3 regions of the Streptococcus sp. ST16 genome follow, and region 1 is predicted to be linked to each of the others. Evidence: riboswitches for the same ligand, from Rfam matches in the RefSeq annotation. Region 1 holds a riboswitch; each other region holds the start of a gene.
What was found. Region 1 has a riboswitch for thiamine pyrophosphate ahead of ACIY14_RS05850 (MTH1187 family thiamine-binding protein). Riboswitches for the same ligand answer to the same signal wherever they lie in the genome.
Positions count from the first base shown of each region.

Region 2: linked by a shared signal. The riboswitch ahead of thiD (bifunctional hydroxymethylpyrimidine kinase/phosphomethylpyrimidine kinase) and the one ahead of ACIY14_RS05850 (MTH1187 family thiamine-binding protein) in region 1 are both predicted to bind thiamine pyrophosphate.
Region 3: linked by a shared signal. The riboswitch ahead of ACIY14_RS04645 (ECF transporter S component) and the one ahead of ACIY14_RS05850 (MTH1187 family thiamine-binding protein) in region 1 are both predicted to bind thiamine pyrophosphate.

Region 1 covers NZ_JBJUSE010000007.1:35,041-45,339, forward strand. Annotated here, with positions in the region: gene polA (DNA polymerase I) at 1-1,375, shown strand, start outside; TPP riboswitch at 1,479-1,581, shown strand; gene ACIY14_RS05850 (MTH1187 family thiamine-binding protein) at 1,654-1,944, shown strand; gene ACIY14_RS05855 (ABC transporter permease) at 1,907-2,665, shown strand; gene ACIY14_RS05860 (ABC transporter substrate-binding protein) at 2,701-3,708, shown strand; gene ACIY14_RS05865 (ABC transporter ATP-binding protein) at 3,708-4,436, shown strand; gene ACIY14_RS05870 (CtsR family transcriptional regulator) at 4,555-5,013, shown strand; gene ACIY14_RS05875 (ATP-dependent Clp protease ATP-binding subunit) at 5,015-7,447, shown strand; gene bgrR (response regulator transcription factor BgrR) at 7,704-8,357, shown strand; gene bgrS (sensor histidine kinase BgrS) at 8,354-9,694, shown strand; gene ACIY14_RS05890 (isoprenylcysteine carboxyl methyltransferase family protein) at 9,803-10,299, shown strand, end outside.
Region 2 covers NZ_JBJUSE010000004.1:165,039-175,337, forward strand. Annotated here, with positions in the region: gene ACIY14_RS04575 (ABC transporter substrate-binding protein) at 1-999, opposite strand, end outside; gene ACIY14_RS04580 (SemiSWEET family transporter) at 1,572-1,832, opposite strand; gene ACIY14_RS04585 (VOC family protein) at 2,037-2,384, opposite strand; gene spxB (pyruvate oxidase) at 2,495-4,270, opposite strand; gene ACIY14_RS04595 (heavy metal translocating P-type ATPase) at 4,483-6,705, opposite strand; gene ACIY14_RS04600 (cupredoxin domain-containing protein) at 6,715-7,086, opposite strand; gene ACIY14_RS04605 (CopY/TcrY family copper transport repressor) at 7,097-7,492, opposite strand; TPP riboswitch at 7,677-7,775, shown strand; gene thiD (bifunctional hydroxymethylpyrimidine kinase/phosphomethylpyrimidine kinase) at 7,860-8,651, shown strand; gene thiE (thiamine phosphate synthase) at 8,699-9,331, opposite strand; gene ACIY14_RS04620 (hydroxyethylthiazole kinase) at 9,324-10,127, opposite strand; gene thiW (energy coupling factor transporter S component ThiW) at 10,127-10,299, opposite strand, start outside.
Region 3 covers NZ_JBJUSE010000004.1:177,349-187,647, reverse strand. Annotated here, with positions in the region: gene typA (translational GTPase TypA) at 1-1,295, shown strand, start outside; gene ACIY14_RS04680 (DUF3165 family protein) at 1,315-1,569, shown strand; gene murD (UDP-N-acetylmuramoyl-L-alanine--D-glutamate ligase) at 1,687-3,039, shown strand; gene ACIY14_RS04670 (UDP-N-acetylglucosamine--N-acetylmuramyl-(pentapeptide) pyrophosphoryl-undecaprenol N-acetylglucosamine transferase) at 3,041-4,099, shown strand; gene ACIY14_RS04665 (cell division protein FtsQ/DivIB) at 4,109-5,263, shown strand; gene pyrF (orotidine-5'-phosphate decarboxylase) at 5,510-6,211, shown strand; gene pyrE (orotate phosphoribosyltransferase) at 6,245-6,877, shown strand; gene lctO (L-lactate oxidase) at 7,121-8,257, shown strand; TPP riboswitch at 8,406-8,494, shown strand; gene ACIY14_RS04645 (ECF transporter S component) at 8,654-9,214, shown strand; gene ACIY14_RS04640 (ATP-binding cassette domain-containing protein) at 9,215-10,299, shown strand, end outside.

The sequences.
Region 1 (10,299 bases):
CATAGTCGATGATGAGACCTTCTACGGCAAGGGGGTCAAGAAAGCTATCCCTGAGAGAGAGAAATTCTTGGAGCATTTGGCTCGCAAGGTTGCTGTATTGGTTGAGACTGAGCCTGTTTTACTTGAAAAACTCAGTGAACATGGACAGTTAGACCTTCTCTATGACATGGAGCAACCTCTGGCTTTTGTCCTTGCCAAGATGGAAATCGCTGGTATCAAGGTCAAAAAAGAAACCCTACTTGAGATGCAAGCTGAAAATGAGGTCGTCATTGAGCAACTCACTCAAGAGATTTACGAACTGGCTGGTGAGGAGTTTAATATCAACTCGCCTAAGCAGTTGGGCGTCCTTCTTTTTGAAAAACTCGGTCTTCCTCTAGAATACACCAAGAAAACCAAGACAGGTTACTCGACAGCCGTGGATGTGCTAGAGCGTCTGGCTCCTATTGCGTCAATTGTTAAGAAAATTCTAGACTACCGTCAGATTGCTAAGATTCAATCCACCTACGTGGTTGGCTTGCAGGATTGGATTTTAGATGATGGCAAGATCCACACGCGCTATGTGCAGGATTTGACTCAGACTGGGCGTTTGTCTAGTGTAGATCCAAACTTGCAAAATATCCCTGTTCGCTTGGAACAAGGTCGCCTCATTCGTAAGGCTTTTGTGCCAGAGTGGGAGGATAGCGTGCTGCTCAGCTCGGACTATTCACAGATTGAGTTGCGCGTTTTGGCGCATATCTCTAAGGATGAGCACTTAATCAAGGCCTTCCAAGAGGGAGCAGATATCCATACTTCGACAGCTATGCGTGTCTTTGGAATTGAACGTCCTGAGGATGTGACGCCAAACGACCGTCGCAATGCCAAGGCTGTCAACTTTGGAGTGGTTTACGGGATTTCAGATTTTGGTTTGGCGAACAATCTTGGTATTAGTCGTAAGAAGGCCAAAGCCTACATTGATACCTACTTTGAGCGTTTTCCTGGGATTAAAAACTATATGGAAGAAGTGGTACGTGAAGCGCGTGATAAGGGATATGTAGAGACCCTCTTCAAACGTCGTCGAGAGCTACTAGATATCAATTCGCGCAACTTTAATATTCGTGGTTTTGCAGAGCGAACTGCCATTAACTCCCCTATTCAGGGTTCGGCAGCAGATATCCTCAAGATTGCTATGATCCAGCTAGACAAAGCTCTAGTTGAGGGTGGTTATCAGACCAAGATGCTCTTGCAAGTGCATGATGAAATCGTCCTTGAAGTTCCGAAATCAGAACTAGCAGCTGTTAAAGTACTAGTGAAACAAACCATGGAAGAAGCCATCCAACTCAGTGTTCCACTCATTGCAGATGAAAATGAAGGGGCAACCTGGTACGAGGCTAAATAAGAAAGTTATGAAAGAGTTTGAAGCATTTGCCTTCAAGCTCTTTTTCATGGTTTTCTGTAAGCAGTTTCCTTGACTTTTCCTTGTATTTGCGTTACTATATGTCCATATAAGATATGGGAGTCTGTGTACAGTCTGAGAGGAAGTGTTAAACTTCGACCGCACCTGATCTGGGTAATGCCAGCGTAGGGAACGATACTTAGCCGAATTCTGCACCTTTTCCATATATGGTAAAGGTTTTTCTTTTTGTCAAAAAGAAAAACTGAGAAGAGGAGGTTTTTATGAAAGCAAGCATTGCCTTGCAAGTCTTGCCCCTATCACAGGGGATTGATCGAATTGCTATTATCGATCAAGTGATTGCTTATCTGCAAGCTCAGTCCGTGACCATGGTGGTGACACCATTTGAAACGGTCTTGGAAGGGGAGTTGGATGAGCTCATGCGCATTCTCAAAGAAGCGCTTGAAGTGGCCGGGCAGGAGGCAGATAATGTCTTTGCCAATGTCAAAATAAATATAGGAGAGATTTTAGGCATCGATGACAAACTTGAAAAGTATACTGAGACGACACATTAGTCTGTTGGGTTTTCTAGGAGTCTTGTCAATCTGGCAGTTAGCAGGAGTATTCAAACTTTTACCCAAGTTTATCCTGCCAACTCCTCTTGAGATCCTCCAGTCCTTTATTCGTGACAGAGAATTTCTCTGGTACCATAGCTGGGCGACCTTGAGAGTGGCTTTGCTAGGTCTAGTTTTAGGTGTCTTGATTGCCTGTCTCATGGCGGTGCTCATGGACAGTTTGACTTGGCTCAATGATCTTATCTACCCTATGATGGTGGTTGTTCAGACCATTCCGACCATTGCCATAGCGCCTATCCTGGTCTTGTGGCTGGGCTATGGGATTTTACCCAAGATTGTCTTGATAATCCTGACGACAACCTTCCCTATCATCGTTAGTATTTTGGATGGATTTAGGCATTGTGACAAGGATATGCTGACCTTGTTTAGTCTGATGCGGGCCAAGCCTTGGCAAATCCTTTGGCATTTTAAAATCCCAGTCAGCCTGCCTTACTTTTATGCAGGTCTGAGAGTCAGTGTCTCCTACGCCTTTATCACAACTGTGGTGTCTGAGTGGTTGGGAGGTTTTGAAGGACTTGGTGTTTATATGATTCAGTCTAAAAAACTGTTTCAGTATGATACCATGTTTGCCATTATTATTCTGGTGTCGATTATCAGCCTTCTCGGTATGAAGTTGGTCGATATTAGTGAAAAATATGTGATTAAATGGAAACGTACTTAAAAGAAGCATTTTGTAAAAAGAAAAGAGGAAATAAAATGAAGAAAACATGGAAAGTGTTTTTAACGCTTGTAACAGCTTTTGTGGCTGTCGTGCTGGTGGCTTGTGGTCAAGGGACTGCTTCTAAGGACAACAAAGAAGCAGAAGTTAAGAAGATTGACTTTATCCTAGACTGGACGCCAAATACTAACCACACAGGGCTTTATGTTGCCAAGGAAAAAGGTTATTTCAAAGAAGCTGGAGTGGATGTTGATTTGAAATTGCCACCAGAAGAAAGCTCATCTGACTTGGTAATCAATGGCAAGGCACCATTTGCTATCTATTTCCAAGACTACATGGCTAAGAAATTGGAAAAAGGCGCAGGGATTACTGCCGTTGCCGCTATCGTTGAGCACAATACATCAGGTATCATCTCACGTAAATCTGACAATGTAACTAGTCCAAAGGACTTGGTTGGTAAGAAATACGGTACTTGGAATGACCCAACGGAACTGGCTATGTTGAAAACCTTGGTAGAATCGCAAGGTGGAGACTTTGAGAAGGTCGAAAAAGTACCAAACAACGACTCAAACTCCATCACACCAATTGCCAATGGCGTTTTTGACACTGCTTGGATTTACTACGGTTGGGATGGTATCCTTGCCAAATCTCAAGGTGTAGATGCCAACTTCATGTACTTGAAAGACTATGTCAAGGAATTTGACTACTACTCACCAGTTATCATTGCAAACAACGACTATCTCAAAGACAACAAAGAAGAAGCTCGTAAAGTTATCCAAGCCATCAAAAAAGGCTACCAATATGCTATGGAACATCCAGAAGAAGCTGCGGATATTCTTATCAAGAATGCCCCTGAACTTAAGGAAAAACGTGACTTTGTCATCGAATCGCAAAAATACTTGTCAAAAGAATACGCAAGCGACAAGGAAAAATGGGGACAATTTGACGCAGCTCGCTGGAATGCCTTCTACAAATGGGATAAAGAAAATGGTATCCTTAAAGAAGACTTGACAGACAAAGGCTTCACTAACGAATTTGTAAAATAATGACAGAAATTAGACTCGAACACGTAAGCTATGCCTATGGCGATGAAAAGATTTTAGAGGATATCAACCTGCAGGTGACTTCAGGTGAAGTAGTTTCTATCCTGGGACCTAGTGGTGTTGGAAAGACCACCCTCTTTAACCTAATCGCTGGGATTTTAGAAGTCCAGTCAGGTAGAATTGTCCTTGACGGAGAGGAAAATCCCAAGGGGCGCGTGAGTTATATGTTGCAAAAGGATCTCCTCTTGGAGCACAAGACGGTGCTTGGTAATATCATTTTGCCCCTCTTGATTCAAAAGGTTGATAAGGCCGAAGCTATTTCCCGAGCGGAAGAAATTCTTGCGACTTTCCAGTTGACAGCTGTACGGGACAAGTATCCTCATGAACTCAGTGGCGGGATGCGTCAGCGTGTAGCCCTGCTCCGGACCCATCTTTTTGGGCACAAGCTCTTTCTTCTTGACGAGGCTTTTAGCGCTTTGGATGAGATGACAAAGATGGAACTCCACTCTTGGTACCTTGAGATTCATAAGCAGTTGCAGTTGACGACCTTGATCATCACACATAGTATTGAGGAGGCCCTCAATCTCAGCGACCGCATCTATATTTTGAACAATCGCCCTGGGCAGATTGTTTCAGAAATTAAACTAGATTGGTCTGAAGACGAGGACAAGGACGTCCAAAAAATTGCCTACAAACGACAAATATTAGCAGAATTGGGATTAGATAAGTAGAAAAATAGGGAGTTGGTGAAGATTATCCTTTATCAGCGCCCTTTTTCTTTTAAAAATGAGAAAATTTCGGTATAATAGTCAAAGATAGTCAAGGTTCAAAGAAGGAGTTTGATTTACTATGAGATTTAAAAATACATCAGATCATATCGAAGCCTATATCAAGGCGATTTTAGACCAGTCTGGTATCGTGGAATTGCAGCGGAGTCAGTTGGCGGATACCTTTCAGGTTGTGCCAAGTCAGATCAACTATGTCATCAAGACACGTTTTACTGAAAGCAGAGGTTACTTGGTTGAGAGCAAGCGTGGTGGTGGAGGCTACATTCGCATAGGGCGGATTGAGTTTTCCAGTCATCATGAGATGCTCCGCGATTTGCTTTACTCGATTGGTGAACGAGTTAGTCAGGAGATCTATGAGGATATTCTCCAGCTTTTGGTGGAGCAGGGCTTGATGACCAAGCAGGAAATGACCTTGCTGACTTCTGTAGCAACAGATCGTGTCCTAGGGGAAGAATCCTCAGTTGTCCGTGCCAATATGCTCCGACAGCTATTACAAGAGGTAGATAGAAAAGAGAAGTAAGATGAACTATTCAAAAGCATTGAATGAATGTATCGAAAGTGCCTACATGGTTGCGGGCCATTTTGGAGCTCGTTATCTAGAGTCTTGGCATTTATTGATTGCCATGTCCAATCACAGTTACAGTGTGGCAGGTGCAACTCTAAATGATTATCCTTATGAAATGGACCGTTTAGAAGAGGTTGCTTTAGAACTAACTGAAACGGACTATAGCCAAGACGAAACCATTACGGAATTGCCCTTTTCCCATCGTTTAGAGGTTCTCTTTGCAGAAGCAGAGTATGTGGCCTCAGTGGTCCATGCAAAGGTGCTAGGGACAGAGCATGTCCTCTATGCGATTTTACATGATGGTAATGCCTTGGCAACTCGCATCTTGGAGAGAGCAGGCTTTTCTTATGAAGACCAGAAAGATCAGGTCAGAATTGCTGCTCTTCGTCGCAATCTAGAAGAGCGTGCAGGGTGGACTCGTGAAGACCTTAAGGCTTTGCGTCAACGTCATCGCACAGTAACTGACAAGCAAAATTCCATGGCCAATATGATGGGCATGCCTCAAGCTCAAAGTGGCGGTCTAGAGGACTACACGCATGACCTGACGGAGCAAGCGCGTTCTGGCAAGTTAGAGCCAGTTATCGGTCGAGACAAGGAAATCTCACGTATGATTCAAATCTTGAGCCGTAAAACCAAGAACAATCCTGTCTTGGTTGGAGATGCTGGTGTCGGGAAAACAGCTTTAGCACTTGGACTTGCTCAGCGTATTGCTAGTGGGGATGTACCTGCGGAAATGGCAAAGATGCGTGTTCTAGAGCTTGATTTGATGAATGTCGTTGCAGGGACACGTTTCCGTGGTGACTTTGAAGAGCGTATGAACAACATCATCAAGGATATCGAGGAAGATGGCAAAGTGATCCTCTTTATCGATGAACTCCACACCATCATGGGTTCTGGTAGCGGTATTGATTCGACTCTGGATGCGGCCAATATTTTGAAGCCAGCCTTGGCACGTGGAACGTTGAGAACGGTTGGTGCAACCACTCAGGAAGAATACCAAAAACACATCGAAAAAGATGCTGCCCTTTCTCGTCGTTTTGCAAAAGTGACGATTGAAGAGCCAAGTTTAGCTGACAGCATGACTATTTTGCAAGGTTTGAAGGCTACCTATGAGAAACACCACCGTGTGCAAATCACAGATGAAGCTGTCGAAACAGCCGTTAAGATGGCGCATCGTTACTTGACTAGTCGTCACTTGCCAGACTCTGCTATCGACCTCTTGGATGAGGCGGCAGCAACAGTGCAAAACAAATCCAAACATGTGAGAATGGACGAATCCGACTTGAGTCCAGCTGACAAGGCCTTGATGGATGGCAAGTGGAAACAAGCAGGTCAGCTAATCGCAAAAGAACAAAAATTGCCAGTTTATAAGGACTTGGTGACAGAGACTGAGATCTTGACTACCTTGAGCCGCTTGTCAGGGATCCCAGTCCAAAAGCTGACGCAAACAGATGCTAAGAAATACCTTAACCTCGAAGCTGAACTACACAAACGTGTCATCGGCCAAGATCAAGCTGTTTCAAGTATTAGCCGAGCTATTCGCCGCAACCAATCAGGAATTCGCAGCCACAAGCGTCCGATTGGTTCCTTTATGTTCCTAGGACCGACGGGTGTCGGGAAGACCGAATTGGCAAAGGCTTTGGCAGAAGTTCTCTTTGATGACGAATCAGCCCTTATCCGCTTTGATATGAGTGAGTATATGGAGAAATTTGCAGCCAGCCGTCTTAATGGAGCTCCTCCGGGCTATGTGGGCTACGAAGAAGGTGGGGAATTGACAGAGAAGGTCCGCAATAAACCTTACTCAGTGCTTCTCTTTGACGAGGTAGAGAAGGCCCACCCAGATATCTTTAATGTCCTCTTGCAAGTCTTGGACGACGGTATCTTGACAGATAGCAAGGGTCGCAAGGTTGACTTTTCAAATACCATTATCATCATGACGTCAAATCTTGGTGCGACAGCCCTTCGTGATGACAAGACTGTCGGTTTTGGGGCCAAGGACATTCGTTTTGATCAGGAAAATATGGAAAAACGAATCTTCGAAGAGTTGAAAAAAGCTTATCGACCTGAGTTTATCAACCGTATTGATGAGAAGGTGGTCTTCCATAGTTTGGACAGCGAACACATGCAGGAAATTGTCAAGATCATGGTGAAACCATTGATTGCCAGCCTAGCAGAGAAAGGCATCGACTTGAAACTGCAAGCTTCAGCGTTGAAGTTACTAGCAAGCCAAGGTTATGATCCAGAAATGGGAGCCCGTCCACTTCGCAGAACACTGCAAACCGAAGTGGAAGACAAGTTGGCAGAACTTCTTCTTAAGGGAGAATTAGTGGCAGGCAAGACTCTCAAGATTGGTGTCAAAGCAGGTCAATTAAAATTTGATATTGCTTAAAAATGGAGAATCAGGAGTGATCCTGATTCTTTTTGTATTTATTTTTATAAAACTAAAGGAAATAAGTTGACAATATGTAAATATTGGTTATAATAAGAATAAATAGATATTAAGATTTGTATAGAATGAAAAAGAGCAGAGTTTCCTGAAATTTCCACCATTTCAATAGAGCCCTGTTTCTTTTTTTGCGTATGAAATGAAAATAATGTAAACCTAGCCAAAGAGTGAATTTTAGATAGGTTAAGAAGGGAAATAGATGAACATTTTAGTTGTAGATGATGAGGATATGATTAGAGAGGGAGTAGCTGCTTTTTTGAGAGAAGAAGGCTATCATGTCATTCTAGCAAAGGATGGACAGGAGGCTTTGGAGAAATTTCATGAGTTCCCTATTCATCTGATGGTCTTGGATCTGATGTTACCGAAGCGGAGTGGATTTGAGGTGTTAAAAGGAATTAATGGAAATCATGATATTCCTGTAATCGTCTTAAGTGCGCTCGGAGATGAGGAAACTCAGATGCAGGTATTTGACCTTTATGCTGATGATCATGTGACGAAACCATTTTCACTGGTGCTCCTAGTCAAACGGATTCAAGCCTTGCTTAGGCGTTACTATGTTGTGGAGGATATTTGGCATTATCAAGATGTGACAGTGGATTTCACATCCTACCAAGCTCGAGTCAAGAACGAGGAGGTTGCAATTAAGCCGAAAGAATTGTTGGTTTTAAAATGTTTAATCCAACATAAGAACCAGGTCTTGAGTAGAGAGCAGATACTCGAGTCTATCTCAAATGATTTTGCAGATTTGCCTCTTGATAGAGTAGTTGATGTTTACATTCGAAATCTTCGTAAGAAGTTGGATCTGGATTGTATTGTAACAGTGAAAAATGCCGGATATAAAATTAGCTTATGATAAAAAACCCCAAATTATTAACCAAATCATTTTTAAGAAGTTTTTCGCTTTTAGGTGCAATTGCTTTGGTCATCCACATTGCCATCTATCTGACCTTTCCTTTTTATTACATTCAGCAAGAGGGTGAGAAGTTTAATGAGAGTGCTACTATTATGAGCAAGTACTTAGAAGGCAAAAATTTTCATGAACTGCCTAGTTTGCTGGAGTCCTATTCGAAATCTCTTCGCATCTCTGCCCATTTGAAAGATGACGTACTGGATAAGAGAATTTCCCTTGTGCACGACTTGGAAATAAAGGAAGGCAGTCCCACTAACTATATCGTAACGATTGACCGTCAGATTACGACAGCTGATGGTAAAAAGGTAATCATTCAATTTATTCAAGGTGTGGATATTTATAAAGAGGCAACACGGATTATGCTTCTCTATCTCCCGTATACCTTTTTAGCAACGCTTGTATTTGCCTTTCTCTTTTCCTACTTCTATACGAAACGTTTATTGGAGCCTCTCTTTTATATCTCAAAAGTTACAGGTAAGATGCAGGAGTTGGATCATGATATTCACTTTGATGAAACGCGAAAGGATGAAGTTGGGGAAGTTGGAAAGCAAATCAATGATGTGTATGAAAACTTGCTGACAGTCATTGATGAATCTGAAAGAAGAAATGAACGGATTATCAGGTTGCAAAAGCAGAAAGTTTCTTTTGTTCGTGGAGCGTCACATGAGTTGAAAACTCCTTTAGCCAGTCTTCGAATTATTCTAGAGAATATGCAGTACAATATTGGGGATTATAAAGACCACCCTAAGTATATAGCAAAGAGTATCGATCAAATTGATCAAATGAGCCACTTGCTCGAAGAAGTTTTGGAGTCCTCTAAGTTCCAAGAGTGGACAGAGTGTAGCGAGACCTTGATAGTCCAGACTATTTTGACGGATATTTTATCTCGCTATCAGGAATTAGCACGCTCAAGAGGAATAGAAATTGAAAATCAATTGACAGATGCTACTAGGGTCGTCATGAGTCTCAAGGCATTGGATAAGGTTTTGACAAACCTGATTAGTAATGCAATTAAATATTCAGATAAAAATGGGCGCGTAACCATATCCGAGCAAGATGGCTATCTTTCTATCAAAAATACCTGCCAACCTCTTAATCAAGAAGAGTTGAATCATTTGTTTGATATTTTTTACCACTCTCAAGTTGTCACAGACAAGTCTGAAGGGTCTGGTTTAGGACTTTATATCGTGAATAACATCCTAGAAAGTTATCAAATGTCCTATAGTTTTCTCCCTTATGAACAAGGAATGGAATTTAAAATTTGCTTGCAAGCAGATTAGTTGTATAAAGCAAAAGAACGAAAATCTCTCCGTTCTTTTTTGTTAAAGTTCACATAGGTTTAACATGAGAATATTATTTTAAATATAGAAAAAAGAAAGGATACTGGTATGGTATTAGCGATTATTTTAGTAACCTTCCTCGTTCGATTGATTTTTTTAAAACGTTCAATGGAGAATGAAAAACGAATCCTTAGCAAGGGCGGGAAAGAATTTGGAGTTGAGAATACAAAACGATTAACGATGGCTCATATTGTTTTCTATCTCTCTTGCTTTGTTGAAGCAATGGTACATAAGACAAGGTTTGATGGCATAAGCATGGTTGGTTTAGTCTTGCTTATTTTTTCTATGCTGATGTTGATGTTGGTGATTCACTTGTTGGGAGATATTTGGACAGTAAAGCTAATGCTTGTCAATAATCACAAATATGTAGATCATCCTCTCTTTCGAATTGTGAAACATCCCAATTACTTTTTGAATATTCTTCCTGAGTTAGTTGGTTTAGCTTTGGTGAGTCATGCTTACGTAACTTTTATCTTTATTTTTCCTGTCTATGCGGTTATTCTTTATCAAAGAATAGCAGAAGAAGAGAAATTACTGCAAGAAGT
Region 2 (10,299 bases), on a different contig from region 1:
TTCATTGACCAACCAATCAAGCAACTTGCGAGCAGCTTCTTTGTGTTTGCTGTGAACATTAATACCATAGTTATAGTCACCAGCCGAAGTCATGTATTGTTTCCCATCAGCTGCTGTTGTTGGAAATGCTTGAAATTGAATATTTTTAGCATTATCAGGATTTGCTTGTTGAACTTGTGGAACAGCCCAACTTCCCAAAACCATAACCGCGATTTTTCCATTTGCAAGATCCACTTTTGATTGTTCCCAATCTGATGTGGTTGGATCTGCTTCAACCAATTTATCTTTGGTTACTGTATAGAGCAGATTGTAGATTGTATTTAATGGTTTGCCAGAGTCAAATGGAGATTTGTCTGATGTCATTTTGAAACTGTAGTCCATATCACCTGCAACACCTGCTTTTACAAAATCCCAGTTTGACAAGGTCCAACCTGCCGCATAGTTTGTATAAAGAGGTGTCACTTCAGGATTCTTTTCTTTAATTGTTTTTAAAGCTTTTACGAAGTCTTCTGGAGTTTTAGGAAACTCTTTAATACCTGCATCTTCAAAAACTTTCATATTGACAACCATACCTGTCGCATTCAACTGGCTTGGAATACCATAGCTGACACCTTCGTAAGAACGATCGTTCAATGAAAGGTATTTTTCTGATAGTTCCGATTTTTGTCCTAAAGGCTCAAAGAAATTCGCATAATCTTGAGCCTTAATATCACCAGGAATCATTAACAAGTCACCGTAATCATCACTGTTCATACGAGTTTTAACTTGTCCAGCGTAATCAGTAATAGTTTGAATTTCCACTTTAATATCTGGATTCTTTTCATTGAATTTTTTGATGTATTCATCCCATTTGCCGTTTGCTTCCCAGTCTGTTCGATGGTTGATAAAGGTAATGGTTTCCTTTCCATCTTTCGCTTCTTGAGATCCTCCGTTTGAGCATCCTACCAAGACCATTGAAGCTAGAGTCACCACGCCAATACCTATCAAACTTTTTTTCATCAGATTTTCCTCCGTTGTTGTGTGTTTTTGTTTTAAAGATATCTTTTAATAAGATTATAGCACAATATTTTTTAAAAGTATATACTTTTATCAAAAAAGTATATACTTTTTTGAAGAAGCTAGATAGGCGCTTGTTTTTTTATAGTAGAGAAATAAATAGAACGGGCTGAATAACAAAAAAAGACCAGAATATCTGGCCTTTCAGCTTTTTTCATATACATCATTTTAAACTACAACAACCAACAATAAATAATCAGTAAAAGAAGCACCAATATAATTGGTTTCAAAGACTGACACAGCAGGACAAACTTGAGTTAGCATTACTTGTCTCATCTTCTTTCAAAAAGTATTCTAGTCCAATGAACAATTAATGATAGGTCATGTCATTTTCGATCCTCATCCTTATATACCATCTTAAAACTTCTCAATGACTGCTTCCAAATTTTGAATCACATCTTATTGGAACGACGTTTACGAATATCTTACCACACTTTATTTCTGGTGTATTATACGTGATACAGTTGAGTCTGGTATTAAAAGGAGTAACTAATTTCCTTCCTCTTTAATCTAAGTTAAATCAGAGCTGTAATAGCCGTTACTAGACCAAAAACGATACCCGGTGCATTGGCAGCTGCAAGTGGAATATCTCTTTCTTTTTTGAAAAGACCGTAGTAAACCCAGAGACTACAGTTGATTGCAGCAACCAAGGGCTGGATGAAATTTCCTTTTTGACCAGCTAGGTTGTTCATAATTTGTGGGAAGTAAGACACGTACATCATAACAGACATGAAGGTCGCTACCCAACCCAAAACTTTCATTTGTTTTTCAGACATTTTCAAAACCTCTTTCATTTTTATGAATCATATTTTATAATCTTTTTCCAAAACAATCAAGACTTTGATGCTTTTGTTATGAAGATGTAAACTATCACAATCTTGTGATAAGAAAAAGACCGGATTGCTCCGATCTTTCAATAGTTCCTATTCTCACATTCTGTTTTAAGAATAATTATGGTTAGCTTCAAATGATTAAGCGACCTATTTCATACGATAAAAATCAATCACTAGACCAGCAGGGCCTTTAACTAGTAGCGATTCTGTTCCCCAATCAGTTACAGCTGGACCGTGTAAAATCTCAGTGCCAATCTCTTTTAACCGTTGGTAATTCTGATTTAGATCCTCAATCTCGATGTGAAGAATGATTCCTGACTGAAAATTGTTCAAAGGAATCAGGTGATTTTGAGATAACATGAGACAATGACTGCCAATCGTAAACTGAGCAAAACTGTCATCAACATAATCGGCTTTTTTATCCAAAATACGCTCCAAGTTAGCACAGACCTGAGGAACATTTGAAACGATGATATCTAATTGATTTAAATTCATTTACTATCCTCCACAAAAAGACCGGATTGCTCCGATCTTTTCAAGTTCTGCTCTAAGAAAATCAAAGAATAAAATCTACAAAGTTTACATTTGATTTTCGATGAGAGGAATTATTTGATTGCGCGTGATTGCAATCCTTCTTCTTCCAAGAAGAGACGGAATGGTACGAGTTCTTCTGCTTCGTATTTTTCCTTGAAGGCTTTGATTGCTTCTTCTGAGTGAAGTTTTGGATCCAATTCAAGTACTTCTACTGGAAGTGGACGGTGTTGAGTAATGCGAGCATCGATAACAACAGTTTTACCTTCTTTGTTCAATTTAACAGCTTCTGCAACAACTGCATCGATATCTTCGATACGGTCAACTGTAAATCCAACAGCTCCTTGAGCTTCAGCGATTTTCGCGTAGTCCGCGTTAGGGAAGTCACAACCAAACAAGTGTTTGTTTGTGTCTTCGTATTTGTCCTTGATGAAGGCATATTTACCATTTGAGAAGACAACGTTGATAACTGGAAGGTCGTATTGAACGTTGGTAATCACGTCTGGGTAGCACATGTTGAATGCACCGTCACCCATGATGTTCCATACTTGGCGATCTGGATTGTCTTTCTTAGCAGCGATACCACCAGGAAGGGCAATACCCATTGTCGCAAAGAGTGGAGATGTGCGCCACATGTTCTTAGGTGTCATGTGAAGGTGACGAGTAGATGTTTGAGTAGTGTCACCTACGTCGATTGAGTAGATAGCGTCTTGGTCAGCATATTTATTAATAGCATTGTAAACTTGGTACAATTGCAATTCACCCTCAGTTTTACCTTCGAGTTTGTTCATGTAATCACGCCAGTTTTGGTTGTTCTTAACGTTTGCACGCCACCATGGAGTAGATTCAACTGGGTTCACTTTGTCAAGGATAGCTTTGGCTGCTTGACCTGCATCACCAAGGATAGAAGCGTCAAGGGCATGACGTTTACCAAGTTTGTAAGGGTCGATATCCACTTGGATGAATTTTTCAGTGTTCTTGAAGGCTTCGTAAACTTCAGCAAACGGGAAGTTTGAACCAAGGAAAAGAACTGTGTCTGCTTCAAAGACAACTTCGTTGACTGGTTTCCAACCAACACGGTAAGCAGAACCTGTCAAACCTTCATAGTTCCATTCGAAGGCTTCAAAGTTTTTACCAGTTGTGATGATTGGTGCTTTGATTTTACGTGACAATTCAGTAATCACTTCACCCGCTTTGACACCACCGTAACCAGCGTAGATAACTGGACGTTCAGCATTGTTCAAGATTTCAACCGCTTTGTCGATTTCAACTTCGTTCAAGGCAGGAGCAATGAATGAACGCTCGTATGAACCTGAACCGTAGTATGAATTTTCGTCGATTTCTTGGAAACCGAAGTTTACTGGGATTTCAACAACAGCTGGACCTTTTTTAGAAACTGCAGCACGGCAAGCTTCGTCGATTACTTTTGGCAATTGCTCTGCGTAAGCTACACGTTTGTTGTAGACAGCGATGCCGTTGTACATTGGGTTTTGGTTAAGCTCTTGGAAGGCATCCATGTTGAGTTCGTTAACAGGACGTGATCCAAGGATAGCAAGGAATGGAGTGTTATCCATAGCTGCATCGTAAACACCGTTAATCAAGTGAGTCGCACCTGGACCACCTGAACCAACTGCAACCCCGATTGAGCCGCCGAATTTAGCTTGCATAACCGCTGCAAGAGCACCTGTTTCTTCGTGGCGAACTTGCAAGAAGCGGATATCTTTGTCTTCAGCCAAAGCATCCATCAATGAGCTGAGTGTTCCTGATGGGATACCGTAGATTGTGTCTACGCCCCATGTTTTCAATACGTTGAGCATTGCTGCAGATGCAGTAATTTTCCCTTGAGTCATAATGATAACTCTCCTTCAAATATTTTTAAAACTTGATAAATCCGTTTTCATATACTAATTGGAAACGTTTCAGCAAATTTTTACTCTACTACTTTACCACATTTGTTTTGGGTCTCCTAAGAATGTGCTCAGAAGTTTTTATTCTCTATTACAGTACAGTTTGAAAACGTTTTATATAACTGTTTTATAATAAAAAGCGAGCAAGCTCGCTTTTAGTCTATTTTACTAAAGTTTAGCATGAGTGAACTGGTTAAAACAGATACAGAACTAAAGGCCATGGCAAGACCAGCCAGCTCTGGATTGAGAACGAGACCAATTCCTGAAAAGACTCCTGCTGCAATCGGAATTCCGATAACATTGTAGATAAAAGCCCAGAAGAGGTTGAGAAGAATACGATTGAAGGTTCTTTTGCTCATATCAAAGGCACGAACAACTCCTGTCAAATCATTGTGAGTAAGAACAATCCCTGCTGACTCAATGGCGATATCGGTTCCAGCTCCCATAGCAATCCCCACATCTGCTACACTGAGAGCAGGAGCGTCATTGATACCATCACCAACAAAGGCTACTTTCCCAGCCTGTTGCAGTTGATGGATTTCATGAGCTTTTTCTTCTGGCAAGACACCAGCAATAACCTCCTCAATGCCGATCTGATCTGCAATGGCACGCGCGACACCTGCATTATCTCCTGTCAGCATAACTGTTCGGAGACCACGTTTTTTCAACTGGCTGATGGCGAGCTTGGCATTTTCTTTGGGAATATCTTGCAGGGCAAGCAAGCCTTTAATTTCATTGTCAACAGCCAAGTACACAACTGTCTTAGCTTCTTTTTCCAGTTCTTCAAGTTTCTCCTGATAAGCACTCGAAATATCCATTCCATCTAGCATTTTAGCATTTCCAAGCAAGACTTGTTTCCCATTGATTTGCCCTGAAACACCTTTTCCGTGTAGGGCTTGGAAATTTTCTACAGGTTGAAGCTCAAGTCCTGCTTCACTCGCCCGTTTCACAATAGCTTGAGCCAATGGGTGTTGAGAGGCTTCTTCTAAAGAGGCAGCTAAGCCAAGCACTTCTGTCTCGTCACCGATGATATCGGTGACTACTGGTTTTCCTTCCGTCAAAGTTCCTGTCTTATCAAAGACGAGAGTTTTGACTTTCTGGATTTCCTGTAAGACGGTTCCATTCTTGAGGAGAACACCCATTTTGGCACTACGACCAGTCCCCACCATGAGGGCTGTTGGTGTTGCAAGTCCCAAGGCACAAGGGCAGGCGATAATCAAAACTGCCACCCCATAAAGAAGAGAGGCCACAAAGCTAGCCCCAAGCAAGACAAACCAAATCCAAAAAGTTAAAATCGCTAAAATGACAACTGCTGGGACAAAAATCCCTGAAATCTTATCTGTCAAATCCTGAATCGGTGCGCGGCTGGTTTGGGCTTTCTTCACAAAGTCCACAATCTGTGCCAAAACAGTCTCTGAACCAACTTTTTCTGCCCTAAAAACAAGCGTTCCACTATTATTGATGGTGGAGCCAATGACGGTATCTCCAACTGTTTTGTCTACCGGCAGGCTCTCACCTGTCACCATGGATTCGTCAATACTGGACACACCTTCGACTACAACACCATCAACCGCAATCTTTTCACCGGGACGCACTCGAATCAGATCACCTACCTTGACTTGCTCCAAGGGGACTTGAACATAGCGGTCATCACGCAAGACTTCTGCTGTTTTAGCTTGCAAGTCCAGTAGTTTCTCCACAGCTTGGGAAGTATTTTTCCGCATTTTTTCCTCAAAAACGGCTCCCAAAAGAACAAAGAAGAGGATAAATCCAGCACTTTCAAAGTAGACAGGAAGCCCAGCAAAGAGGGCTACTAGACTATAAAGATAGGCCACTAGAGTTCCCAGTGCCACCAAGGTATCCATGTTGGCATTGTGTTTTTTAAAGCTGGCCCAAGCACTCTGAATATAAGGACCACCGGCCACTAGCATGATAGGTGTTGTAGCTAAAAAGGTACCCCAATGCATGACTGGATGACTAATAGTCCCTGTCAACATCCCAATCATGAGAATCACAAGAGGCACAGTAAAGATACTAGTAATCCAAAAACGTTGCAAAAGTGACAAAGATTTTCGCGTCTTCTCAACTACGGTATAGCTTCCTTTTTGCATCTTCATGCCACATGAAAATTCATGTTGGCCTAATTCTTGAGGTGTAAAACGAATTGTCTTCTCCTCGTCCACGCCGATTGGTTCCAAGATGCCTTCTTCTTCAAAAAGAATTTCCTTATAACAGTTTGAAGGGGTGGCACGATGAAAGGTAATCTCAGCGGGAATCCCTTTTTGAAGCTGAATATGGGCAGGATGATAGCCTTTTTCAGCTGTGATACGGATTTTTTGAATGCCATTTTCTAAGTTTGCTTTCACAATTTCAGTCATAGTCTCCTCCTACTCTACAATCATCTTGCCGTGCATCATGTTCATACCACATGCAAAGCCAAACTCTCCAGCCTGTTCAGGTGTGATTTCCACTACATATTGTTCCCCCATAGGCAAGTCCGCATGCACTCCAAAGTCTGGAAAGACGATCTGATCTAGACAGGGTGAAGGGTCCTTGCGGTCAAAGACAATACGGGCTGGCACTGATTTTTTAAGAATAATCAACTCAGGCGTATAGCCCCCCATGACTTCCACTCGGATCTCTTGGTAGCCCTTTTTTTGCTGGGCCTTCTGTCCAGATTTTTCAGGCTTTTTGAAAAACCAAAACAAGATAAACGCGATAAGGGCAATACAAATAATGGTTACAATACTATTTAACATGACGTCTCCTTTACATACAATTACATTTGACTTCAGCAACTGCGCTAGCTTTTTTCTCTGAAATCACAGCTTCCAAATCTTCCAAGTCAGCTAGAGTAAAATCACATTCAGCAATCAAATCAGCCAACAAGTTCTTAATCCTACGAGAACAAACCTTGTCTTTGATATCTTGGATAAGCAAGTTTCGACTTTGATCCAGAGTTAAAAGACCTGAATAAACAAAGGATTTGCCCTCTTTTCTTCTAGTCAAACACTCTTTCTCAACTAAACGAGCCAAAAGTGTCTGAACCGTGGACTTGGACCAGTCAAACCGCTCCGCCAGAACCCTGATCAAATCTGTACTAGTCTGTTCACCTTGCATCCAAATAATCTTCATAACCTGCCATTCTGCATCTGAAATCTGCATCAGCACACCTCCAAAATCTACATTTGTCAATTACATTTATTAGTATACTCCAAAAATCTACATTTGTCAATTATAAATTTTCTTATTTCTTCGAAAAATAGAATTTTAATGATGTAACGAGAGATTTACAGTCAAATTTTACTATATAAACTATAAAAATATGCTATACTGAAGAAAAAAAGAAAACAACCACTAGGGGTGCGTAAAGCTGAGATTAACAACTGTTAGATCCCTTTGACTCAATCTAGGTAATGCTAGCTGATGGAAGTGGAAATGATAATGGGGACTAGCTGGTCTTCTATTGCTTTCCTCAAACAGACTAGCTTGTTCTTAAGAATACAAACTTCAGTTGGTTGGGAGGTTTTAGATGACTTATTTACCCGTTGCTTTGACCATTGCAGGGACTGACCCTAGTGGCGGTGCTGGCATTATGGCTGATTTAAAGTCATTCCAAGCTAGAGATGTCTATGGAATGGCCGTTGTGACCAGCCTTGTCGCTCAAAATACCAGAGGCGTTCAATTAATCGAACACGTCTCCAACCAAATGCTGGAAGCTCAATTGGATAGTGTCTTTTCGGATATCAAGCCTCAGGCTGTGAAAACAGGGATGTTGGCAACTACTGAGATCATGGAGATCATCCAACCCTATCTTAAAAAGCTTGACTGTCCCTATGTGCTGGATCCTGTTATGGTCGCTACGAGTGGGGACACCCTGATTGATTCTAGTGCCAGAGACTACCTAAAAACAAATCTGCTTCCCCATGCAACCATCATCACTCCGAATCTTCCTGAGGCAGAAGAGATTGTTGGTTTTTCGATTCATGATCCAGAAGACATGCAGCGTGCTGGTCGCCTGATTATAAAAGAATTTGGTCCTCAGTCCGTTGTTATCAAAGGTGGCCATCTTGAAGGTGGTGCCAAGGATTTCCTTTTTACCAAGGATGAACAATTTGTCTGGGAAAGTCCAAGAATTCAAACTTGTCACACCCATGGTACTGGATGTACCTTTGCTGCTGTGATTACGGCTGAACTAGCCAAGGGCAGAAGTCTTTACCAGGCAGTTGATAAGGCCAAGGCCTTTATCACAAAAGCCATCCAAGACGCTCCTCAACTCGGTCATGGTTCTGGACCAGTCAACCATACAACTTTTAAAGATTAAGAAAAAACTCTCTAGTTCCCGCAATAAGGAAATTAGAGAGTTTTTGATTAGGAAACAATGTCATCTAGCTTTGTTAAAAAGGCTTGTGTTTTTGCCTCAATATCTTCTGCCTGCATCAAATCACGTACGACAGCTACTCCAGCTATACCCGTGCCAATAAGTTGGTCAATATTCTCTGACGTCAGGCCTCCGATAGCAACTACTGGAATGGCGACCGTTTGGCAAATTGTTTTCAAGGTTGAAATCAGGGTGATGGGTGCATTTTCTTTGGTCGTAGTCGGGAAAATGGCTCCTGTTCCCAAGTAATCCGCACCCGATGTTTCTGCTTCGAGGGCTCTTTTAACTGTTTTAGCAGTGACACCGAGGATTTTTTCAGGACCTAGGACTTTGCGGGCAACCGAAACTGGTAGTTCATCGTCTCCGATATGTAGACCTGCTGCATCAACGGCAAGACAGACATCCAACCGATCATCAATAATCAAAGGTACCTGATAGGCATCTGTTATTTCCTTAACTTGTTTTGCCAGTTGATAGTATTGATTGGTAGTGAGATTTTTTTCTCGTAGTTGGATTATGGTAACACCTGAACGGCAGGCGGTCTCGACTTTTTCAAGAAATCTTTCCAAGGAATCTTGGTAGCGATTGGTTACCAGATACAGTCTAAGTGATTCTCTATTCATAAAATTCTCCTTTGATGGCATCTAGCCAGTTTTCGTCTCTTTTTAGGAGAGAGAGTTGATTTAGAACTTGGTAACGAAAATTTTCCAATCCCATTCCTTTAACAACGATTCTCTCAGCAGAGATATTGAGATAAGAGACCGCTAGGCAAGAAGCTTCAAAGGCAGTCTTTCCTTGGCTGAGAAAAACGGCTGTCAAGGCTCCAACCAAGTCTCCTGTCCCTGTTATCCAGTCTAATTCGTCACAGCCATTTCCCAATATTGCAACCTGATTCTCCGAAACGATGAGATCCTTGGGGCCAGTGACTAGGAACGACATACCAGGATAGGTCTGACACCAGTCTTTCAAGACTTGAAGCAAATCCTCAGTTTCTTGATCTTTAGCACTCGCATCAACTCCAACTCCGTGGTGTTTTAAGCCAACAAGACTTCGGATTTCTGACATATTTCCTTTAAGGACCGTGGGCTTGTATTCAAAAAGATCTCTGACTAGATCCTTACGAATGGGGGAAGCCGCAACGCCAACCGCATCTACTACCATTGGGAGAGAAGCTTGGTTTGCATAAGTAGCTGCCAGACGGATTGCTTTCTCCTTCTCAGCTGACAAATGCCCCAGATTGATAAAGAGAGCTTGGCTTTGTTTGGTAAAATCAAGAACCTCACGAGGGTCATCTGCCATGACTGGTTTGCATCCCAGAGCCAAAATGCCATTGGCCAGCATCTCACAAGAAATCTCATTGGTAATACAGTGAATCAAGGAACTGGTTGCCAGAGGGAAAGGATTTGTCAATTTCTGCATCATTCTATCCTTTCTCCAAAGAAATATCCCTGCACTTTTTTAAAGAATTCCTGCTTGATCAAAAATCGAAAGGCGAGGAAAGCTATGGCTGTACCGATCAAGGTTGCTCCGAAAAATCGAGGGGTGTAGATGAACCAGCTGAGCTTGGCAGCAGATCCCGTAAAGAGAACCA
Region 3 (10,299 bases), on a different contig from region 1:
ACCAAGAAAAAACAATGGCGCCAATCTTTGACACCATCATCGATCATATCCCAGCCCCAGTAGACAACTCAGATGAGCCTTTGCAGTTCCAAGTGTCACTTTTGGACTACAACGACTTCGTAGGTCGTATCGGTATCGGACGTATTTTCCGTGGTAGTGTGAAAGTTGGGGACCAAGTTACCCTTTCTAAACTAGATGGCACAACGAAGAACTTCCGTGTAACAAAACTCTTCGGTTTCTTTGGTTTGGAACGTCGTGAAATCCAAGAAGCCAAAGCAGGTGACTTGATTGCCGTATCCGGTATGGAAGATATCTTTGTTGGTGAAACTATTACTCCGACGGATGCCATTGAACCTCTTCCAATCCTACATATCGATGAACCAACCCTCCAAATGACCTTCTTGGTAAATAATTCACCATTTGCAGGTCGTGAAGGGAAATGGGTAACTTCTCGTAAGGTAGAAGAACGCTTGCAAGCAGAATTGCAAACAGACGTTTCCCTTCGTGTTGACCCAACGGATTCACCAGATAAATGGACTGTTTCAGGACGTGGAGAATTGCACTTGTCAATCCTGATCGAAACCATGCGCCGTGAAGGTTATGAACTTCAAGTATCTCGTCCGGAGGTTATTGTAAAAGAGATTGACGGCGTAAAATGTGAGCCATTTGAACGTGTTCAAATCGATACTCCAGAAGAATACCAAGGATCTGTTATCCAAAGCCTTTCTGAACGTAAGGGTGAAATGTTGGATATGATTTCAACTGGTAATGGTCAAACTCGTTTGGTCTTCCTTGTTCCAGCGCGTGGTTTGATCGGATACTCAACTGAGTTCTTGTCAATGACTCGTGGTTACGGTATCATGAACCATACCTTCGACCAATACTTGCCATTGATTCCGGGTGAAATTGGTGGACGTCACCGTGGTGCCCTTGTTTCCATCGATGCTGGTAAGGCAACAACCTACTCAATCATGTCTATCGAAGAACGTGGTACGATCTTTGTCAACCCAGGTACTGAGGTTTATGAAGGAATGATCATCGGTGAAAATTCTCGTGAAAATGACTTGACAGTTAATATCACCAAGGCCAAACAAATGACCAACGTTCGTTCTGCTACTAAGGACCAAACAGCGGTTATCAAGACACCTCGTATCTTGACCCTTGAAGAGTCTCTTGAGTTCTTGAATGACGATGAGTACATGGAAGTAACGCCTGAGTCTATCCGTTTGCGTAAGCAAATCCTCAACAAGGCAGAGCGCGAGAAAGCCAACAAAAAGAAAAAATCAGCTGAATAAGAGCTAGAAAGAGATAAAGATGGTCTATTTAATCATAGGGATACTCTTATTACTACTCTATGTATTTGCGACACCTCAAAGTATCAAAGGAACAGTCAACATCGTTATCTTGGTCTTTGTAGTTGTTGCACTCTTGATTTTGCTGATGTTGTCCATCTTGCAAATCTTCCAATTACCGACAGAATTCTTTGTCACAATCGCCATGCTGGTCCTCGCCTACCTTAGCTTGAGAGACATTACGCTCATGTCTGAAAAAAAGAGCAAAAGAAGATAAATAGAAAGAGAGCTTCGGCTCTCTTTTTCAATGTCAGAATGAGGACTAGAGCATTTTCGCTTAGTATTATTTCCATAAAAATGGTAAAATAGTAGGAGTAGAAATGGAGTTTGAGACATGAAAGTAATCGATCAATTTAAAAATAAGAAAGTACTTGTTTTAGGTTTGGCTAAGTCTGGTGAGTCTGCAGCCCGTTTGTTGGACAAGCTAGGTGCCATTGTGACAGTAAATGACGGCAAGCCTTTTGAGGAAAATCCTGCTGCGCAAAGTTTGCTAGAAGAGGGAATCAAGGTTGTCACTGGTGGGCATCCTTTGGAATTGTTGGATGAAGATTTCGCTCTGATGGTGAAAAATCCAGGTATCCCGTATAGCAATCCCATGATTGAAAAGGCATTGGCAAAGGGAATTCCAGTCTTGACTGAGGTGGAGTTGGCTTACTTGATCTCGGAAGCGCCAATTATCGGTATCACTGGTTCAAATGGGAAAACAACCACAACGACTATGATTGGGGAAGTTTTGACTGCTACCGGTCAACATGGCCTCTTGTCAGGGAACATCGGCTATCCTGCTAGTCAAGTGGCTCAAACTGCAACAGCCAAGGACACGCTTGTCATGGAACTTTCTTCTTTCCAACTGATGGGTGTTCAAGAATTTCATCCTGAGATTGCGGTTATTACCAACCTCATGCCCACTCATATCGACTACCATGGTTCTTTTGAGGCCTATGTGGCAGCTAAGTGGAATATCCAGAACAAGATGACAGCAGTTGATTTTCTTGTTTTGAACTTTAACCAAGACTTGGCAAAAGAATTGGCTACCAAAACACAAGCCACTGTTGTTCCATTTTCAACAAAGGAAAAGGTTGATGGGGCCTATTTGGAAAATGGTCAACTCTACTTCCGTGGGGAAGTGGTCATGACAGCTGATGAAATCGGTGTTCCAGGTAGCCACAATGTAGAAAATGCCCTTGCGACCATTGCAGTAGCCAAGCTCCGTGGTGTGGATAACCAAACCATCAAGGAAACTCTTTCATCCTTTGGTGGTGTTAAACACCGTCTCCAATTTGTGGATGAAATAAAGGGTGTAAAATTCTATAACGATAGCAAGTCAACCAATATCTTAGCGACTCAAAAAGCCTTGTCAGGATTTGACAATAGTAAGGTCATCTTAATTGCAGGTGGTTTGGACCGTGGCAATGAGTTTGACGAATTGGTGCCAGATATTACTGGGCTCAAGAAGATGGTCATCCTCGGTCAGTCTGCAGAACGTGTCAAACGGGCGGCAGAGAAGGCTGGTGTGACTTATGTAGATGCGACAGATATTGCTGATGCGACCTGCAAGGCCTATGAGCTTGCGACTCAAGGAGATGTAGTCCTTCTCAGTCCTGCAAATGCTAGCTGGGATATGTATGCTAACTTTGAAGTACGTGGAGACCTCTTTATCGACACAGTAGCGGAGTTAAAGGAATAATATGAAAAAAATTGTCTTTACAGGCGGGGGGACGGTTGGACATGTCACCCTCAACCTTTTGTTAATGCCTAAGTTCATCGAAGACGGCTGGGAAGTTCACTACATTGGTGATAAACACGGAATCGAACACCAAGAAATCCTCAAGTCAGGTTTGGATGTTACTTTCCATTCTATTGCGACTGGGAAGTTGCGTCGCTATTTTTCTTGGCAAAATATGCTGGATGTCTTCAAAGTTGGTTGGGGAATTGTCCAATCCCTCTTTATCATGTTACGACTGCGTCCACAGGCTCTTTTTTCTAAGGGAGGATTTGTGTCTGTGCCACCGGTTATCGCAGCGCGTGTGTCAGGGGTACCTGTCTTTATTCACGAATCGGACCTGTCTATGGGCTTGGCCAATAAAATTGCCTATAAATTTGCGACTAAGATGTATTCAACATTTGAGCAGGCTTCTGGTCTCGCAAAAGTCGAGCATGTGGGAGCAGTAACAAAGGTTTCAGATCAAAAAACTTCAGAACCAGATGAATTGGTGGATATCCAAACCCACTTTGATCTTAAATTGCCAACCGTATTATTTGTCGGAGGTTCTGCAGGAGCTCGTGTATTTAACCAATTAGTGACAGACCATAAAAAAGAGTTGACAGAGCGCTACAATATTATCAATTTAACTGGAGATTCAAACCTCAATGAGTTGAGTCAAAATCTCTTTCGTGTTGATTATGTGACCGATCTCTATCAACCCTTGATGGAGATGGCAGATGTGGTGGTAACGCGTGGCGGTGCCAATACGATTTTTGAGCTCTTGGCCATGGCGAAACTCCATCTCATAGTACCATTGGGTCGTGAAGCAAGTCGAGGAGACCAGATTGAAAATGCAGCTTACTTTGTTAAGAAAGGCTATGCAGAAGAACTTCAAGAAAGCGACTTGACCTTGGAAAGCTTGGAGGCGAAACTCAGTCACTTGCTTAGTCACAAGGATCAGTACCAAGCTAGCATGAAAGCTTCGACTGAATTGAAATCTCTTGCAGATTTTTACGATCTACTAAGAAAAGACCTATCATAAGGAATATCAATGTCAAAGGATAAGAAAAAAGAATCAAACCAGAAGCAAGAATTGTCTGAATGGCAGAAACGAAACCAGGAATACCTGAAAAAAAAGGCTGAGGAAGAAGCTGCCCTAGCTGAGGAGAAGGAAAAGGAAAAACAAGCTCGAATTGGGAAAAACTCTAAGTCGTTAGAGGAAAGTAAGAAGTCATCAAGTGATTCCGACCAGAACGAAACTGTTCCAGACGAAGAATCATCCGAAAAAGAAGAAAAATCTAAAAAAGATGATCCTAAAGTCAAAGAAGAAAAAGAAAAGAAGAAAAAAGAAAAACCAGAGAAACCAGCCAAACCTAAAATTGCGCCTGTTCATATTTGGCGAGCTGTGAGTATCTTGGTACCCAGTGTCCTAGTCCTCCTTTTTTCAGTCTATCTGTTGACTCCACTTTCGACCATCAAAAATATCGAGGTTAAGGGAAATAGTAACACGCAGGCGGATGACATCAAACAGGCTTCTGGAATTCAAGATAGTGACTATACTTTAGCTCTATTGTTGGATAAGGAAACATACGCTGAGCGAATCAAGTCCAACCATTGGATAGAATCAGCGAAGATTAACTATCAATTTCCGACTAACTTTACGATTGAGGTTAAGGAGTTTGATATTGTCGGTTATTATGTGTCTGGTGAAGAGTATTATCCAATTCTTTCTAGTGGTGCGGTTGAGTCAACTCCTGTAAATCGCTTAAACTTGCCTGAGACTTATCTGACAGTTACCTTTAATGATGAGCAACAGGTGAAGGAACTGATCACAGGATTATCTACCATCAGTGAGGATATCAAGAGTCAAATCCAGAAAATCGAATTAGCGCCAAGCAAGGCAACAGCAGATCTTTTAAAAATTACTATGCTGGACACAGATGAGGTTTTGGTTCCCTTGTCAGAATTGAGCAAGAAATTGCCTTATTACAGCAAAATCAAGCCCCAATTGACAGAACCGAGTGTAGTCGATATGGAGGCTGGAGCATACAGCTATACCATAGCGGATAAGCTAATAGAAGAAGCAGAAGAAAAAGCCAAACAAGAGGCTAAGGAAGCTGAGAAGAAAAAACAGGAAGAAGAAAAGAAAAAACAAGAAGAACAGGGAAATCAAAGTCAAACGAGCCAGCAGTCACAGAGTCGTTAGACTAACTTTTTCTCTTGATTTTTGAATGGTATAGAAGTCCAGTTTCAAGTTTTTGCTTGACAAGTCCTACTATAAATAATAGAATAGAAAAAAACCTTTAAAGCAGTCCAGAGAGGCAGCTAAGGTTAGACGGTGAAAGGGTGGAGACTACCCATTTTTCGTGGAACCTTGCTGTTGGCAGGTTCCTTTTTTCGTGGTTTATTTTTGACCGTACTCTCTTGCTCGCAAAGGTAAAAGGAGAAAGGTATGCGTGAACATCGTCCAGTTATTGCTCTTGATTTTCCTAGTTTTGAGGCGGTCAAGGAATTTTTATCTCTTTTCCCAGCAGAAGAAAGTCTTTACCTAAAAGTAGGGATGGAGCTTTATTATGCGGAAGGTCCAGAAGTTGTCCGTTATTTGAAGTCACTGGGGCATAGTGTCTTTCTGGACCTCAAGCTACATGACATTCCCAATACAGTTAAATCGGCTATGAAGGTCTTATCTCAGCTTGGTGTAGACATGACCAATGTTCATGCTGCTGGTGGTGTGGAGATGATGAAGGCTGCGCGTGAAGGTCTTGGGACACAAGCCAAATTGATTGCTGTCACTCAGCTCACATCAACATCAGAAGCCCAGATGCAGGATTTTCAAAATATCCAAACCAGCCTGCAAGAGTCTGTGCTACACTATGCTAAGAAGACAGCTGAAGCGGGTTTGGATGGTGTCGTTTGCTCAGCTCAGGAAGTGCAAGTCATCAAGCAGACCACCAATCCAAATTTTATCTGTCTGACACCGGGAATTCGTCCAGCGGGAGCTGCGGTTGGAGACCAAAAACGCGTGATGACACCTGCTGATGCCTATCAAATCGGTAGTGACTATATCGTAGTGGGACGTCCGATTACCCAAGCTGAAGATCCTGTTGCAGCTTATCATGCCATCAAGGATGAATGGACACAGGACTGGAATTAAAGAAATAGATTAGAAAAATAAAAGGAGAATACCATGACACTTGCTAAAGATATTGCTAGCCACCTCTTGAAAATTCAGGCAGTTTACCTTAAACCAGAAGAGCCTTTCACTTGGGCATCTGGTATCAAGTCACCGATTTACACTGATAACCGTGTGACGCTAGCCTATCCAGAGACTCGTACCCTAATTGAAAATGGTTTTGTGGAAGCTATTAAAGCAGAATTTCCAGAAGTAGAAGTGATTGCAGGAACTGCGACAGCAGGGATTCCTCACGGAGCTATTATCGCTGACAAGATGAACTTGCCTTTTGCCTACATCCGCAGCAAACCAAAAGACCACGGAGCTGGTAATCAAATCGAAGGCCGTGTAGCTCAAGGTCAAAAGATGGTCGTTGTTGAAGACCTCATTTCAACGGGTGGTTCAGTTCTTGAAGCCGTAGCAGCCGCTAAACGTGAAGGAGCCGATGTTCTTGGTGTCGTAGCGATTTTCAGCTATCAATTGCCAAAAGCAGATAAGAATTTTGCGGATGCTGGTGTCAAACTTGTGACGCTTTCTAACTACAGTGAACTAATCCACCTAGCCCAAGAAGAAGGTTACATTACGCCAGAAGGACTCGCTCTCCTAAAACGCTTTAAAGAAGACCAAGAAAATTGGCAAAACGCTTAAAAGTAGAAAATCAGGTAGTCACTAGGATTATCTGATTTTTTATATGTGGGCAATAAAATAAAGCTCCCTAAAGGTAAAGAAGAATATAGGATAATGGTAGAATGAGAGTCCTCTCTTTTTTGGCGGCATATTCAGATAATCGGTTTGAAATTTCCAGACAAAATTTTTGAAAGGAATCTGAAAAAGGGTTAAGATATTTATGTAAGAAAAAAGTAAACGCTTACTTAATAAGGAGGACACTTTATGTCATATAAAACAAGCAATGCAGAAGGACCTGTAGATTTCATCAATACATATGATTTGGAGCCAATGGCGCAACAAGTCATTCCTAAAGCAGCCTTCGGTTATATCGCTAGTGGAGCAGAGGATACTTTCACTTTACGCGAGAACATCCGTGCCTTTAACCACAAACTTATTGTTCCGCATACGCTTTGTGATGTTGAAAATCCAAGTACAGAGATTGAATTTGCAGGTGAGAAATTATCTTCACCAATTATTATGGCGCCTGTTGCGGCTCATAAATTGGCAAATGAGCAGGGGGAAGTAGCTACTGCGCGTGGTGTGCATGAATTTGGTTCTCTTTACACAACTAGCTCTTACTCTACTGTAGATCTTCCAGAAATTACGGAAGCCCTTCAAGGAACACCTCATTGGTTCCAATTTTACTTTAGTAAGGATGACGGTATCAACCGCCATATCATGGACCGTGTGAAGGCTGAAGGCTACAAAGCGATTGTCTTGACGGCGGATGCAACTGTAGGGGGCAATCGTGAGGTCGACAAGCGCAATGGTTTTGTCTTCCCCGTTGGTATGCCGATTGTTGAGGAATACTTACCAGAAGGTGCTGGAAAATCAATGGACTTTGTTTACAAGTCAGCTAAACAACGCTTGTCTCCACGCGATGTCGAATTTATCGCTACATACTCAGGACTTCCTGTGTATGTCAAGGGGCCACAATGCCGTGAGGACGTTGAACGCTCTCTTGCCGCAGGTGCTTCTGGTATCTGGGTAACCAACCACGGTGGCCGCCAAATCGACGGTGGACCAGCATCCTTTGACTCGCTTCAAGAAGTCGCTGAAGCAGTTGATAACCGTGTGCCAATTGTCTTTGACTCTGGTGTTCGTCGCGGTCAGCACGTCTTTAAAGCCTTGGCTTCAGGAGCAGACTTGGTGGCTATTGGCCGCCCTGTGATCTATGGTTTGGCTCTCGGTGGTAGTGTTGGTGTGCGTCAAGTCTTTGAGCACTTGAATGCAGAATTGAAGACAGTCATGCAATTATCTGGAACTCAGACTATTGAGGATGTCAAACACTTCAAACTCCGTCACAATCCATACAATCCATCCTTCCCAGTTGATTCACGTGATTTGAAGTTGTATTGATAAAGTAGAAAGTCTCCATTTGATGTGGAGGCTTTTCTTCGTGTATAGAAAGATTAAATCGTTATCAGAAACTATATAAATATATTTTCCAGTCAAATATCTTGCTAGGGCTTTCAATTTCTGTTATACTGATCCAGTAATAAAATAATAAAGACATTTGGGGTGCTTTAGGCTGAGATGATACCCATTGAACCTGATACAGTTAATACTGGCGAAGGGAAATGTGAAAAGGTTTTTTTCGTATGTCGAAAAGAACTGTCTAATCTTGTAAGGTAAACTCTAATTCTCGTTTGTAATTGGAGTTTTTTTTGTTTATCAAAAGAGGATAGACTTGATGGCAATCCTTTTGGTAACTCTCTGCAAATACCCCACTTTTCTTTAAAAAAGGAGTTTTTTATGTTGAAAAAATGGCAGTTAAAAGATGTTATTTTACTTGCTTTCTTGTCTATCTTTTTTGGTGGCGTTTTTGTGGGTTCAGGCTATCTGTTTGATATCCTCACTCTGATCTTGGCCCCCCTTGGCTTGCAGGCTTTTGCCAATGAAATCCTCTTTGGACTCTGGTGTATGGCTGCGCCCATTGCAGCTATCTTTGTTCCAAGAGTCGGAAGTGCAACGATTGGAGAAGTGCTAGCTGCGCTTGCTGAAGTTCTTTATGGTAGCCAATTCGGTCTAGGTGCTCTTTTGTCCGGTTTGGTTCAAGGTTTGGGAAGTGAATTTGGCTTTCTTGTGACCAAGAATCGTTATGAAAGTTGGCTCTCTCTAACTGCTAATAGTATTGGGATTACCCTTTTTAGCTTTGTCTATGAATACATTAAATTAGGTTACTATGCCTTCTCCCTTCCTTTTGTCCTTTCTTTGCTGGTGGTGCGTTTTATTTCCGTCTTTTTCTTCTGTACCATCTTGGTTCGTGCCATTGTAAAACTCTACCATCAGTTTGCAGCTGGAGGAAAGGCATAGATGGGCCTGGAATTAAGAGGGATTCAATCCCCAATCTTTTCGGAACCGATTGATTTTACTTTTCATGAGCAAGCCTTTACCTTGTTAGTTGGGAGCAGTGGTTCAGGAAAATCCAGCCTCTTTCAAGTCATTGCACAAGTCAGTTCTCTCCCCTATAGTGGTCAAGTCCTGATAGATGGGAGTGAGGTCAGTCAGCTTTCTATTGTGAAACGTGTCCAGACGGTTGGCATTCTCTTTCAAAATCCCAATCATCAATTTACCATGGAGAACTTGTTTGAGGAGCTGATTTTTACCTTGGAGAATATCGGCCATCCCGTTCAGAAAATTGATTCTAAAATAGCAGAGGTGGTCCAGCAATGTCACTGCGAGTCAATCTTGAACCGTCCCATCCATCACTTGTCAGGTGGGGAAAAGCAAAAGGCTGCTTTGGCTGTTCTCTTTGCTATGAATCCTAGGGTCTATCTCTTGGATGAGCCCTTTGCTTCCATTGACCGCAAGAGCAGAATCGAGATATTGGAGATTCTAAAAGAGTTGGCCTCTAATGGGAAGGCAGTCATCCTGTGTGACCATGATTTATCAGATTATGAAGCCTATATCGACCATATGGTGGAGCTAAGAGACGGCCAGTTAAGGGAGGTGTTTCAAATCCCTTGCTCTGAGATGACACAGGTCCCTTCAAAGGAAGTTGCTTCTTGTCCAAAACTATTCCATATGGACAGAACGACTTGTGAGCTGGGTAATCGCCCCCTCTTTTCGTTTGCGGATTTTACTATCTACCAAGGAATTTCCTGTATTTTGGGTGATAATGGTGTCGGGAAATCAACCCTCTTTCGGTCTATTCTTCAATTTCAAAAGTATAAAGGGCTCATTACTTGGAAGGGATCGGTTCTCAAAAAGAAAAAGGGTTTGTATCGTGATCTGACCGGTGTTGTTCAGGAAGCTGAGAAGCAGTTTATCCGAGTCAGTCTGAGAGAGGAACTGCAATTAGATAGTCCAGACTCTGAAAGAAATCAGCGAATTTTCCAAGCTTTACAATATTTTGATCTGGAGCAGGCTCTTGATAAGAGTCCCTACCAATTAAGTGG